One region of the Shewanella sp. SM87 genome, then DNA from elsewhere that is predicted to be linked to it. Evidence: predicted binding sites of a transcription regulator. Region 1 holds the regulator's gene; the other holds the start of a gene.
The links. Region 1 encodes sigma-54, which starts transcription at its own class of promoters, with help from an activator protein. Its sites were predicted from a motif close to GTTGGCACGNNNNTNGNNT; they were not measured.
Positions count from the first base shown of each region.

Region 1 (3,112 bases):
TTCGACGTATCTATGTAGTGATCGACCAGTTTTGACATAGGCTCGAGCAGTTTTCCCTCCAGCTTTATCGCTTCTTGCAAAGAGACTCGGCTCTTCGACAAAGGATGCAAACGGCGGGTTTCGCTGTAACGCTTGAGCAGAATTTTATCGCTGGAGTTAAGGAAGAAGCTCGTTAACTCAGTATCTGGAGGTAGGCTAGCGAGTTGTTTCACTAAGACCTTATCCTGCTCAGGCATGTTACGCACGTCGACACTGATGGCGACGAGATCGTTACTGCCTTTGAGTTGCTCAAGCAAACTGCCAATCAATGGCAAGGGAAGGTTATCGACACAATAATAGCCGAGATCTTCGAGTACCCTAAGGGCGACAGATTTGCCTGAGCCTGAGCGGCCCGACACTATGACCAGTTTCATCCAGTGATTACCTGATAGAGTTCCGTTTCATCATGCGTCTTGCGTAATTGCTTTAATATTTGCTTGTCGCTCAGCTTTTCGGCCATGCAAGACAAGGTACTTAAGTGCTGCTGACATTGGTCTGCAGGCACCAGTAGTGCAAATAAAATATCAACAGGTTGCTTATCGATAGCATCAAATGCTATCGGCTCTTCACACTTAATTAGTATGGCAATGGGCTGATCTATATCGGCTAGTCGACCATGTGGAATGGCGATGCCGTTACCTATACCTGTGCTCCCCATCTTTTCGCGCGCCACTAGGCTTTCGAATATCTCTTGAGATGAGAGGGTCGGGTACTGGGCAGCGACTAAGTCGCTGATGAGTTCCAGTACCTTTTTCTTGCTGCCCGGAGTGGCGCAGGTAGTGCACTCCGGCCGCAGTATGGTACAAAGTTCCATTATTAGTGTTTTGTTAACTTCTCTTTGTGTTTAATAACCTGACGGTCAAGCTTGTCAATCAGGGCGTCTATAGCGGCATACATGTCAGCATGCTCTGAAGTAGCAAAAACTTCACCACCTATGAGGTTTATTCTCGCTTCAGCAATTTGTTGCATTTTCTCAACATTGAGCACAACGTGCACATTATTGATCTGTTCGAAATGGCGTTCAAGTTTTGAAAACTTTTCTTCTACATATGCACGTAACGATTCGGTAATTTCGACATGGTGTCCACTTAGGTTTATTTGCATAGAAACGTCCTCCGATATCCACTGTAGGTTATAAACTTTTACGCTGATTAGAAGGTGGAATAAGCATAGCCTCTCGGTACTTCGCAATGGTTCTGCGGGCTACGTTGATCCCTTGTTCTGCCAGAAGTTGTGCCATCTTGCTATCGCTTAATGGTTTTTTCTGGTTTTCCGCTGCCACCAGTTTCTTTATAAAGGCTCTGATTGCTGTGGATGAGCACTCACCACCATCGTCAGTACCGACGTGGCTAGAGAAGAAGTATTTTAGTTCAAAAAGTCCCTTAGGGGTATGCATGTATTTTTGAGTTGTGACCCGTGAGATGGTGGACTCATGCATTTCTACCGCTTCGGCAATATCGTTAAGCACCATAGGCTTCATGGCTTCTTCACCGTACTCAAAGAAACCTTGCTGATATTGCACTATGCAATTAGCAACTTTAAGCAAAGTGTCGTTACGGCTTTCTAGACTCTTAATAAACCATTTAGCCTCTTGCAGATGGCCGCGAATAAATTGGCTATCGGCTTGGTTTTTTGTGCTGCGTGCCATAGAAGCATAATGTTGATTTACATTGATTTTGGGCATGCAGTCAGGATTAAGCTCAACGACCCAGCGGCCATTTTTCTTCGACACAGACACATCTGGGATAACGTATTCGTCATTATTGGGCGTGATCAACAAACCTGGGCGAGGATTGAGGGTTTGGATGAGTGCTATACCATCCCTTAATTCATCTTCTTTTAATTTAGTCTTACGCATCAATAACCTAAAATCACGGGCGGCGATCAGATCTAAATGATCTTTGATCAGCATGCGGGCGTTTTCTAGGTTGGGAGTATCAGCGGCGAAATGCGACAGTTGGATCAGCAGGCATTCACTTAAATCGCGTGCAGCAACGCCTATGGGATCAAAATGCTGAATGCGCTTGAGTACGGCTTCGACTTCGTCAAGCTCAACTTCAGGATTACCCATGGCTTCGAGAATTTCTTCAGTGCTTTGGGTGAGATAGCCCTGATCGTCGATGGCATCAATAATGGCGGTGGCAATGGCTAAATCGGTTTCAGAAAACGGCGTGAGGTTTTTTTGCCATTCTAAGTGTTCGTACAAACCTTCACTGGTCTCGCCTTGGAAGGGCATATCGTCTTCACGACTGCCGCCGGGGCCTGAGTTTGGGGAGGCGGTAAACACTTCATCCCATGTGGTGTCCATGGGGAGCTCATCGGGCATGGATTCTTTGGTTAGCGACTCTGCCGTGTCTATGGTGGAGCTGTCTTTTTCTGGTGGCAGAGTGCTAGATTCACTGAAATCCGTATCGGATAGCGTTTGGTTTACAGGGGTTTTAGTGGCGTCGAATTGATCCTCTTCCAGCTCGAGAAGGGGATTAGAATCTAATGCTTGCTGGATCTCTTGCTGCAGTTCTAATGACGACAGTTGCAACAGACGTATAGCCTGTTGTAGTTGTGGCGTCATGGTTAACTGTTGACCCAGTTTGAGCTGGAGTGACGCTTTCATGTTACCGCTGATCCCTACGTTATTATTGTTGGATGAGGTCGCTTATTATCATTTTGAGTGAAGCCCAATGGCGGTGTAAATTGCCTCCATTGGCTTCGCTCGATTAACTATAGCCTGAATTGTTCACCTAAGTACACAGCCCTAACTTGCTGATTGTCTAAGATCTCTGCTGGAGTTCCTTCGGCAATCAGGTTTCCGTGACTCACAATATAAGCATGTTCACATACATCTAATGTCTCGCGGACATTATGGTCTGTGATCAGTACGCCAAGGCCGCGACTTTTGAGTTGTTCGATAATCTTCTTGATGTCGATAACCGAAATAGGATCGACGCCGGCAAACGGTTCATCGAGCAAAATGAACTTAGGATTAGCGGCTAAAGCCCGCGCAATTTCGACGCGACGACGTTCGCCACCCGACAATGACATGCCTTGGCTGTCACGGATGTGGGTGATATGAAAC
Region 1 covers NZ_JAKKSC010000006.1:123,962-127,073, reverse strand. The annotation lists gene rapZ (RNase adapter RapZ) at 1-413, opposite strand, end outside; gene ptsN (PTS IIA-like nitrogen regulatory protein PtsN) at 410-853, opposite strand; gene hpf (ribosome hibernation promoting factor) at 856-1,143, opposite strand; gene L5M11_RS06890 (RNA polymerase factor sigma-54) at 1,172-2,650, opposite strand; gene lptB (LPS export ABC transporter ATP-binding protein) at 2,758-3,112, opposite strand, start outside.

Region 2 (3,112 bases), on a different contig from region 1:
TTTGCCAGAATATCATCATTAGTCTTTAGTTCTTTCAGACATTGCGATTTTTCGTTAGCAAGGGAAAGCAGTAAATCGGCGTTTTGGTCAACCAAAGCGCCTTTTTCCTTGAGTATGATTTGCTTAAGAACAGCCAAATGGGCGTGTTGTAGATCTACCAGTTTAGCTATTTCAGTCATAGTTACTCTTTATTTAAGTCATTAAGTTCGGCTTCAAAACTTGCAATATTGGCAGCCAACTTTTCAGGGTCAATTTTATAGCGACCTTCGGCAATAGCTTGTTTGATTTCGGCTACTTTCTTTTGATCAACTTCAGGAAGGCTAGCCATTTTAGTCTGAGCTCCTTGAAGTTGTTGTGCCTGGGCCGTAATGACCACTGAGTCGCTTCTCTGTGGTGTTGTCGATTTTGTAGCAACTTGAGCAGATTGATCGCTGCTCGTTTTCGTTGCGCCTGAACGAACTTGCGCAGTCGTTGCAGTGTTGAGTTTGCTAATATCAATTGCCATTTTAGGCTCCAGCGTCGTGTGTACGGGATTTCTTAACTGGGGTATCGGCAGCTTACAAAAAAGCTTTAGATTATTTTACATTCTTACTTCAACTTCGCCAATGCCTGTGACTATAGCATCTAGTTCTTTGTTTGAACTGCTATTTTTGACTCTGATCCGATCACCTTTATTGCCATCTTGTAGGGCTTCGCCCGCTGTTTTTAGCTCGAATGAGCCAGAACGAACGTAGATAGAGACCGAATCATTTTTACAAACGAAGCATAAGTTGTTGCTTAATATGGGATTATCTTTTGCTACTCGTCGTTTTACTCGCACGCCAGCCAATTTACTCGGGTCATCGAATTCGGCACCTCTCAAGCTATTTTGTTCAATGTAACGGACTTCTACTTGACTCGGAGAGATGAGTTCGCCTGGTGCTAAGATTTCGGTTGAGACAACAACGGGGAATAAGATATCCACCCGAACCGAGATATAGATTTGCCAAGGGTAAGCTAAGTCTTGCGTATCACAGCTGACTTTTAAGGTGTTATTACGGCTAATTTCCCTATCGCTAGCCAGTTCAACTTTCATTGGAGACGAACATTGTGACGGCAGCATTCTTGCGTCAACCATCTGTGGCGAAATATTTACTTTGGCATTTTCTGGAACGGATATTTTTTCTGAAATAAGCGCTTTAGCTAATTCTGAGATTGCCGATACGGTGGGGACAATAGGCTCTGCACTCGCAAAAGCGGGCATGAAGAGGGTGAAAAGACAAAAAAAACAGACTAAATTTACTTTCATAATGAAGAGACTAGCTTGTAACGCCAGAATGCACCTATACTTTTATTAAGTTCGAAGCTGACCACTGTAATAATAATTTGCATCACTGTCAGAAGATTGACTCAGTTTCGACTATGTTTATCGATAGATAAGACTTAAGCAATTAATATGCCTATACTCAACTGAGTTATAGGGCCGAACATAAACAGAACAACAAGGCAGAGTTATGTCGAGTATTCTTGATTCAGTCAACAAACGAACCCAGCTCGTTGGACAAAACCGTTTAGAATTGCTGCTTTTTAAATTAAACGGTCGTCAACGGTTTGGGATTAACGTGTTTAAGGTGAAAGAAGTACTGCAGTGTCCACCACTGACCACTTTGCCTAAACTTAATCCTTATGTGAAGGGTGTTGCTCATATTCGTGGAACAACCATTTCAGTGATTGATTTGAGTGCGGCAACAGGGGGAAAACCTTTAGCAAGCACTGAAAACTGTTTCATCATTATTTCTGAATATAACCGCAGTGTTCAAGGCTTCTTGGTCAGTTCTGTTGAGCGGATCATCAACATGAATTGGGAAGCGATTATGCCTCCGCCGCAAGGTGCTGGTCGTTATTCTTATCTGACAGCTGTGACTGAAATTGAAGGTGAATTAGTTGAAATTCTCGATGTGGAAAAAATCTTAGATGAGATTTCACCAGTTAAAACGGCTATCAGTGAAGAAGCCAATGAAAAACTAACCCTCGATAGAACTCAGCATTACCATATTATGGTTATTGATGATTCTGCCGTGGCGCGTAAACAAATTATTCGTTCACTCGAGTCATTGAATTTACAAATTGATACCGCAAAAGATGGTCGCGAAGCATTAGACAAGCTTAAAGAGATCGCCAAAGAGATGGATAATGTGGCCGATGAGATCCCCCTCATTATCTCTGATATTGAGATGCCTGAAATGGATGGCTACACCCTGACCGCTGAAATCCGAGATGATCCTAAGCTTAAGCATATTAAAGTGGTACTGCATACTTCGTTAAGTGGTGTATTCAATCAGGCAATGGTTCAAAAAGTGGGGGCTAATGACTTTATCGCTAAGTTTAATCCCGACGAATTGGCCGCTGCTGTGAATAAGCATTTAAGTTTGTAATTGCTGTAGGTTAGTACCTAGATACGCTTTACGCTATAATCTCGACTTTATAACATGATGGTTTCGCACTGATTTTGGTGCTTGCTATAGGATTTAGGATGTGAATGTGCCAAATAAATCACTCGCTGAGGCTGAATATAATCAATTTAGGTTGTTCTTAGAGCAACACAGCGGCATCGTACTGGGTGAAAATAAGCAATATCTTGTGCGCAGTCGTCTTGCTCCTTTGATGGGCAAATATAACCTGCCATCCTTATCTGATGTGGTTAAGCATTCGATGAAGCCTACTGAGCGTGCGCTCAGAGCTGAAGTGATCGATGCTATGACGACCAATGAAACCCTTTGGTTCCGTGATCGTTATCCATTTGAGTTGTTGAATAATGTCCTACTACCTGAATACAGTCGTCTGGGGCGTCCGCTTAAAATTTGGTCTGCGGCTTGCTCGTCAGGCCAAGAGCCATACTCATTGGCTATGACTATTCTTGAGTATCAACAGAAGAAGCCTGGTGCCTTGGCTGGTAGTGCTTCGATTCAAGCAACGGATTTATCTCCTTCCATGTTGGAACGCTGCAAAAATGCCGAGTACGATAGTTTGGCATTAGCGCGTGGTTTATCTGAAGAACGTAAGCGTCAGTTTTTTGATGCATTACCTTCAGGTAATATGAAGTTAAAGGATAATGTGAAGCGGTTGGTGAACT
Region 2 covers NZ_JAKKSC010000001.1:210,665-213,776, reverse strand. The annotation lists gene L5M11_RS01010 (flagella synthesis protein FlgN) at 1-179, opposite strand, end outside; gene flgM (flagellar biosynthesis anti-sigma factor FlgM) at 182-505, opposite strand; gene flgA (flagellar basal body P-ring formation chaperone FlgA) at 581-1,288, opposite strand; gene L5M11_RS00995 (chemotaxis protein CheV) at 1,494-2,414, shown strand; gene L5M11_RS00990 (CheR family methyltransferase) at 2,515-3,112, shown strand, end outside.
Region 2: a site for sigma-54 is predicted at 1,425-1,443, ahead of flgA (flagellar basal body P-ring formation chaperone FlgA). Genes of this name have one in related genera too.